DNA from 2 places in the Anoxybacillus sp. B2M1 genome. Region 1 is predicted to be linked to the other one. Evidence: a T-box and tRNA genes for the amino acid it is inferred to sense, from the RefSeq annotation. Region 1 holds a T-box; the other holds one or more tRNA genes.
The links. The T-box of region 1 lies ahead of serS (serine--tRNA ligase). A T-box ahead of a tRNA ligase gene usually reads a tRNA of that ligase, here a tRNA-Ser.
Positions count from the first base shown of each region.

Region 2: it has a tRNA-Ser gene. The T-box ahead of serS (serine--tRNA ligase) is inferred to sense a tRNA for this amino acid. The anticodon was not compared.

Region 1 is NZ_CP015435.1:2,639,873-2,643,721, reverse strand. Features, by position in the region: gene pdxS (pyridoxal 5'-phosphate synthase lyase subunit PdxS) at 1-483, shown strand, start outside; gene pdxT (pyridoxal 5'-phosphate synthase glutaminase subunit PdxT) at 502-1,080, shown strand; T-box leader at 1,138-1,354, shown strand; gene serS (serine--tRNA ligase) at 1,410-2,684, shown strand; tRNA gene GFC28_RS12925 (tRNA-Ser) at 2,936-3,028, shown strand; gene GFC28_RS12920 (deoxynucleoside kinase) at 3,157-3,825, opposite strand; gene GFC28_RS12915 (deoxynucleoside kinase) at 3,812-3,849, opposite strand, start outside.
Region 2 is NZ_CP015435.1:3,253,719-3,257,567, reverse strand. Features, by position in the region: gene GFC28_RS15910 (cation diffusion facilitator family transporter) at 1-78, shown strand, start outside; tRNA gene GFC28_RS15905 (tRNA-Glu) at 367-438, opposite strand; tRNA gene GFC28_RS15900 (tRNA-Ser) at 452-544, opposite strand; tRNA gene GFC28_RS15895 (tRNA-Asn) at 547-621, opposite strand; tRNA gene GFC28_RS15890 (tRNA-Ile) at 889-962, opposite strand; tRNA gene GFC28_RS15885 (tRNA-Gly) at 970-1,040, opposite strand; tRNA gene GFC28_RS15880 (tRNA-His) at 1,246-1,321, opposite strand; tRNA gene GFC28_RS15875 (tRNA-Thr) at 1,341-1,413, opposite strand; tRNA gene GFC28_RS15870 (tRNA-Phe) at 1,581-1,656, opposite strand; tRNA gene GFC28_RS15865 (tRNA-Asp) at 1,669-1,744, opposite strand; tRNA gene GFC28_RS15860 (tRNA-Met) at 1,757-1,833, opposite strand; tRNA gene GFC28_RS15855 (tRNA-Val) at 1,871-1,946, opposite strand; tRNA gene GFC28_RS15850 (tRNA-Glu) at 1,953-2,024, opposite strand; tRNA gene GFC28_RS15845 (tRNA-Ser) at 2,039-2,129, opposite strand; tRNA gene GFC28_RS15840 (tRNA-Asn) at 2,134-2,208, opposite strand; rRNA gene rrf (5S ribosomal RNA) at 2,371-2,487, opposite strand; rRNA gene GFC28_RS15830 (23S ribosomal RNA) at 2,868-3,849, opposite strand, start outside.

The sequences.
Region 1 (3,849 bases):
GCAGCTCGTCGGATTGCTGAAGGCGCATCGATGCTGCGGACAAAAGGAGAGCCGGGAACAGGAAATATTGTTGAAGCTGTCCGCCATATGCGCAAAGTGAATGCTCAAGTGCGTAAAGTTGTGAGCATGAGCGAAGATGAGTTGATGACAGAAGCAAAAAATCTCGGCGCTCCGTTCGAAGTGCTGCTTGAGATTAAACGATTAGGCCGGTTACCTGTAGTTAATTTCGCAGCGGGTGGAGTAGCGACTCCTGCGGATGCTGCTTTAATGATGTACTTAGGAGCAGATGGCGTATTTGTAGGGTCTGGTATTTTCAAATCAGAGAATCCGGAGAAATATGCGCGTGCGATTGTTGAAGCAACGACTCATTACGAAGACTATGAACTAATTGCTCATCTTTCTAAAGGGTTAGGCGGGGCGATGAGAGGAATCGATATTTCGTCGTTATTACCTGAACAACGCATGCAAGAACGCGGCTGGTAATCAAGGGAGAAGGTTAAGATGATAAAAATTGGCGTTTTAGGTTTGCAAGGAGCTGTCCGAGAGCACGTTCAGTCGATTGAAGCGTGTGGAGCTGAAGCGGCTGTCATCAAAAAAACGGAGCAGCTTCAAGAAATCGATGGTCTTATTATTCCAGGTGGCGAGAGTACGACGATGCGTCGGCTAATGGATCAATACGGTTTTATAATGCCGTTAAAGGAGTTTGCTGCACAAGGGAAACCCATCTTTGGAACGTGCGCAGGCTTGATTATGTTAGCTAAACGTATTGTTGGATATGATGAACCACACCTTGGTTTAATGGATATTATTGTTGAACGGAATTCATTTGGCCGTCAGCGGGAAAGCTTTGAAGCGGAATTGTCAATTACTGGAGTCGCTGATGATTTTGTTGGTGTCTTTATTCGTGCACCACATATTGTTGAAGTTGGAGAAGAGGTAGAAATTTTAGCAAAGCACGAGGGACGAATAGTCGCTGCGAGACAGGGACAATTTTTAGGATGCTCTTTCCATCCAGAATTAACAGAAGATCATCGAATGACACAGTATTTTATAAATATGGTTAAAGAATCGATGGAATAAAACCATTGCATCTTGCCGAACCTTGTAGTACATTATTTTTATTAAAAGTGAATGAGCGTTAAAGTGATGAAAGGAAATAGTAGCAGGAATGTTTCTCTTCAGAGAATCGGTGGGTGGTGCGAACCGATGGGAAACGCTTGTGAATCCATCCTTGAGCGAAATGCCGAACGCTTGAACGCAAGTAAGCATTTCCGGTGTCAAGCCGTTACCAATTTGAGTGGAAGACATTTTGTCTTCAATTAGGGTGGCAACGCGGGTTACTCTCGTCCCTTGGTTTAATAAGGGGACGAGAGTTTTTTATTTTAGGAGCAAAAAAGGAGGAACAAGAGATGTTAGATTTGAAATTTTTGCGCACGAATTTAGCGGAAGTGAAAGAAAAGCTGAAACATCGTGGTGAAGATTTAACGGATTTTACTCGTTTTGAAGAGCTTGATCAGAAGCGGAGGGAGCTCATTGCTAAAGCAGAGGAGCTAAAAAGTAAACGGAACGAGGTATCTCAACAAATCGCTATTTTAAAGCGGGAAAAGCAAGATGCTGATCATTTGATCACTGAAATGCGTGAAGTTGGCGATCGCATTAAAGTGTTGGATCATGAATTGCGACAAGTCGAAGAGACGTTAGAGATGTTATTGCTTTCGATTCCGAATATTCCACATGAATCTGTGCCGATCGGGGAATCTGAAGAGGATAATGTGGAAATCCGCAAATGGGGAGAACCTCGTGCGTTTTCATTTGAAGCGAAGCCACATTGGGAAATTGCTGATCAGCTTGGCATTTTGGATTTTGAGCGTGCAGCGAAAGTGACAGGAAGCCGATTTGTATTTTATAAAGGATTAGGTGCTCGGTTAGAGCGAGCGCTTATTAGTTTCATGCTTGATCTGCATGTAGAAGAGCATGGATATGAAGAAGTGCTCCCTCCATATATTGTAAATCGTTCTAGCATGACAGGAACAGGTCAATTGCCCAAATTTGAAGAGGATGCGTTTCGAATTGAAAGCGAGGATTATTTTTTAATTCCTACGGCAGAAGTGCCTGTGACTAATCTGCACCGCGACGAAATTTTATCAGCAGAAGACTTGCCGCTCAACTATGTGGCATATAGTGCATGCTTCCGTTCAGAGGCCGGTTCAGCTGGCCGCGATACAAGAGGACTAATTCGCCAGCATCAATTTAACAAAGTGGAGCTTGTGAAATTTGTGAAGCCTGAGGACTCTTATGCGGAGCTAGAAAAATTAACGAGCCATGCTGAGAAGGTGCTTCAGTTGCTAGAACTGCCTTATCGTGTGATGAGCATGTGCACAGGTGATTTAGGATTTACAGCGGCTAAAAAATATGATATCGAAGTTTGGCTCCCAAGCTACGGCACTTACCGCGAAATTTCTTCTTGCAGCAACTTCGAGTCATTCCAAGCGCGCCGTGCTAATATTCGTTTTCGCCGAGATCCAAAAGCGAAACCTGAACACGTTCATACGCTTAATGGATCTGGTTTAGCTATTGGCCGGACAGTGGCCGCTATTTTGGAAAATTATCAGCAAGAGGATGGCACTGTCTTGATTCCAAAAGTGTTGCGTCCTTATATGGGAAATAAAGAAGTCATCCGATAATTATCGGATCAGGAGTAACGGCAAAAATAATAGAAAGATGACTTAAAATGTCGGAGGCAAGTCACTAGCTTGCCTTCCGACTGTGATTTTTTATTGATGCCGTTCGTTTCTATTTACACAGCACAAGGATAGCAAGCAAATGAATTTTGTCTGGTACCACGAATATTTTCTTTATATTTCGAATATGGGGGAAAAGGATGAAAAGTATTGACGGATGTATTTTCGTATGGTAGAGTAATTCTTGTCGATAAGGAGGAGTACCCAAGTCTGGCTGAAGGGGTCGGTCTTGAAAACCGAGAGGCGTCGAGAGGCGCGCGGGGGTTCGAATCCCTCCTCCTCCGCCATCAGTTCGTTTAAAGCACCACTGCGCATAAATGGAGATTGTTATTCGAAACGATTCGTTACTTTATTGTAACGAATTTTTTATTTTGCGCTTTGCCCGCTTTATAAAAAACCGCCTCAGAATAGGCGGTTATCTTTTTAAACAGCGGTATTGATGAAGAATGTGAGCCATTTTTTCGATAATTGGCTCAATGGATTGATCGTCTTCCAATAGATCGTAGTCATTAATATTAATGCGAAGTACAGGGCAGGCATGAAAGCTATTAATCCATTGTTCATAACGATCATACATTTCTTTCCAATATTCTATTGGAGTTTGTTGCTCCATAGGCCGACCGCGCTCTTGAATTCGCCGTAAAATTTCTTCAAAGCTTCCCTCTAAATAAATGACCAAATCTGGGTGAGGAAAATAAGGAGTCATCACCATCGCTTCAAATAAGCTCGTATATGTTTCATAATCGACTTTTGTCATTGTTCCTTTCTCAAAATGCATTTTGGCAAAGATGCCCGTATCCTCATAAATGGAGCGATCTTGCACAAATCCTCCACCATATTCGAAGATTCGTTTTTGTTCTTTGAATCGTTCGGCAAGAAAATAAATTTGCAAGTGGAAGCTCCATCGTTGAAAATCAGCATAAAATTTGTCCAAATATGGGTTTGTATCTACTTTTTCAAAAGAAGTGCGAAACTGTAGTGCTTTGGCAAGAGCTTTCGTCATTGTTGATTTTCCGACGCCGACCGTCCCGGCAATTGTAATGACAGCATCATGCGGAATATGATATTTTTCACGTAAGTTCATTGCAGTTAACTCCTTCTAATCCAT
Region 2 (3,849 bases), 610 kb from region 1:
GGAGAGTACGGAGAAAAATTCCTTCGGCAAAAAAACAAAGCATCAAAAAAGCCGAGTAGCCCTAACCAATCATTTTGAGTTTAGGGAATATGAACATGAGTAGAAAAATTATGCCGACCTATCTGTTTTTATGGTCGGCCTTTCTTTGTATTTATTATTCATTTACATTTGACATTTTGTCAAGTTAAAAATTCGGAATAATCAAAAACAGAAATGCACAATATTATATAGATCAAGTTTTTTTATAAATTTTTTCTCTAAAATAATTGGAAGGACGAATATTTTTGAGGCGTATGATGTAGTTTATCATGTTAACTTTATAGTAAAGTAAAAACCCTATGCTCTCGTGCATAGGGTTTTTACTTATGACCCGTACGGGATTCGAACCCGTGTTACCGCCGTGAAAGGGCGGTGTCTTAACCACTTGACCAACGGGCCTTGCATTCAGCAGTGGCGGAGAAGGCGGGATTTGAACCCGCGCGCCGCAAAAACGCGACCTAACGGTTTAGCAAACCGTCCCCTTCAGCCACTTGGGTACTTCTCCAATGGCTCCGCAAGTAGGATTCGAACCTACGACCTACCGGTTAACAGCCGGTTGCTCTACCGCTGAGCTATTGCGGAATAGTGGATAAACACAAAAACTAACGAATCATTATTCGTATTTTTCTACTGCCTCTTCCTCTTCAAGACATTCGAAGAAGTACAATGCGTCGAGGCAACTCGCTGTTTGCTCAGAGAGGAAATGCTCGTCGCTGAGCGATTGCGGAATAGTAGATGAAAACAAAAGCTAACTGACCAATGTTATAGAAGAAATTCACAGAACACCTATAGATGGGCAACACATGTCACCAAACTTTATGCAAAGAAAACGCTTTACAAAAAGAAAGATGGGCCTAAGTGGACTTGAACCACCGACCTCACGCTTATCAGGCGTGCGCTCTAACCAGCTGAGCTATAGGCCCGTATACAAGCGGGTGATGGGAATCGAACCCACGACATCAGCTTGGAAGGCTGAGGTTTTACCACTAAACTACACCCGCATAATTATCAAATTTTTTATTACAAATTTCTAGTGTCCCGATATACCATGCCTCTTCCTCTACCAGTTCATTCTAAGATGCTTTGTGCGTCGAGGCAACTCGTCGCCTATTCAATGATGTATCGCTCGTGGCTGAGGTTTTACCATTAAACTACATCCGCGCGATTATCAAATCTTTTATCACAAATGTCTTGGGATAATATGTATGGGGCGACTAGTGGGAATCGAACCCACGAATGCCAGAGCCACAATCTGGTGCGTTAACCACTTCGCCATAGCCGCCATTACTTTAATAAATCGATGCCGGCTGCAGGACTTGAACCCGCAACCTACTGATTACAAGTCAGTTGCTCTACCAATTGAGCTAAGCCGGCTTTATCTATAGAACTAACCATAAAACACATGTTCTGTGCCTCTTCCTCTTCAAGACATTTCAAGATGTCCAATGCGTCGAGGCAACTCGCAGTCATTTCACCGATGCTTCGCTCGTCTCTACCAATTGAGCTAAGCCGGCATTCATAGATGCATTGGATAAAATAAATGGTGGCTCGGGACGGAATCGAACCGCCGACACAAGGATTTTCAGTCCTTTGCTCTACCGACTGAGCTACCGAGCCATACATATTCTATGGCGGTCCCGACGGGACTCGAACCCGCGATCTCCTGCGTGACAGGCAGGCATGTTAACCACTACACTACGGGACCAACCGTTTTATTTGGTTGCGGGGGCAGGATTTGAACCTGCGACCTTCGGGTTATGAGCCCGACGAGCTACCAGGCTGCTCCACCCCGCGATGACAAAATTATATTTTTTTCAATCAATAGTATGTATGGTGGAGGATGACGGGATCGAACCGCCGACCCCTTGCTTGTAAGGCAAGTGCTCTCCCAGCTGAGCTAATCCTCCCAAAAGTGACCCGTACGGGATTCGAACCCGTGTTACCGCCGTGAAAGGGCGGTGTCTTAACCACTTGACCAACGGGCCATTACATGAAATAGTGGCGGAGAGCAAGGGATTCGAACCCTTGAGACGCTGTTAACGTCTACACGATTTCCAATCGTGCTCCTTCGACCACTCGGACAGCTCTCCAAAATGGCTCCGCAAGTAGGATTCGAACCTACGACCTACCGGTTAACAGCCGGTTGCTCTACCGCTGAGCTATTGCGGAATAGTAGATAAACACAAAAACTAACGAATCATTATTTGTATTTTTCTACTGCCTCTTCCTCTTCAAGACATTCGAAGAAGCACAATGCGTCGAGGCAACTCGCTGTTTGCTCAGAGAGGAAATGCTCGTCGCTGAGCGATTGCGGAATATGTTTAATATAAAGCCTAGCAACGTCCTACTCTTGCAGGGGCGTTAGCCCCAACTACCATCGGCGCTGGAGAGCTTAACTTCCGTGTTCGGGATGAGAACGGGTGTGACCTCTCCGCCATCGCCACTAGGCTTGTTATTTCAAACAGACAAGTATTATTATAACGAGCATTTCGCCCATGTCAAGAACTTTTTGGTTCCTTCAAAACTAGATAACAGATCAGAAAGGATAGGCGATGCTTTTCTTGATGTCTTGCTCCACTTTTCGTATTGTCTAGTTCCAGCTCGCAGCGCCTCGTGGAAAATCACCTTCCTCCATCGACATGCAAGCATGTCTCGTCGGAAGAACATTTTCCTTCCGGCGCTAAGCGCTCGCTTCCACTTTTCGTATTGTCTAGTTCCGCAAGCTGCATCCTACGGTCGTTTCCGCTTCTTCTGTCCAAGTCTCCTGACTTGTCCGTCAGAAGCTTGAACGCCCTATGGATGCAAGCGAGCTTGCTCCCCTTTTCGTATTGGTTAAGTCCTCGATCGATTAGTATCCGTCAGCTGCACGTGTCGCCACGCTTCCACCTCGGACCTATCTACCTCGTCATCTTCGAGGGATCTTACTTGCTTATGCAATGGGAAATCTCATCTTGAGGGGGGCTTCACGCTTAGATGCTTTCAGCGCTTATCCCTTCCGCACATAGCTACCCAGCGGTGCCCTTGGCAGGACAACTGGTACACCAGCGGTGCGTCCATCCCGGTCCTCTCGTACTAAGGACAGCTCCTCTCAAATTTCCTGCGCCCGCGACGGATAGGGACCGAACTGTCTCACGACGTTCTGAACCCAGCTCGCGTACCGCTTTAATGGGCGAACAGCCCAACCCTTGGGACCGACTACAGCCCCAGGATGCGATGAGCCGACATCGAGGTGCCAAACCTCCCCGTCGATGTGGACTCTTGGGGGAGATAAGCCTGTTATCCCCGGGGTAGCTTTTATCCGTTGAGCGATGGCCCTTCCATGCGGAACCACCGGATCACTAAGCCCGACTTTCGTCCCTGCTCGACTTGTAGGTCTCGCAGTCAAGCTCCCTTCTGCCTTTACACTCTACGAATGATTTCCAACCATTCTGAGGGAACCTTTGGGCGCCTCCGTTACTCTTTGGGAGGCGACCGCCCCAGTCAAACTGCCCACCTGACACGGTCTCCCACCCCGATCAGGGGTGCGGGTTAGAACTTCAGTACGACAAGGGTGGTATCCCAAGGGCGACTCCGCCAAGACTGGCGTCCTGGCTTCTCTGTCTCCCACCTATCCTGTACATGACGTACCAAAATTCAATATCAGGCTGCAGTAAAGCTCCACGGGGTCTTTCCGTCCTGTCGCGGGTAACCTGCATCTTCACAGGTACTATAATTTCACCGGGTCTCTCGTTGAGACAGTGCCCAAGTCGTTACACCTTTCGTGCGGGTCGGAACTTACCCGACAAGGAATTTCGCTACCTTAGGACCGTT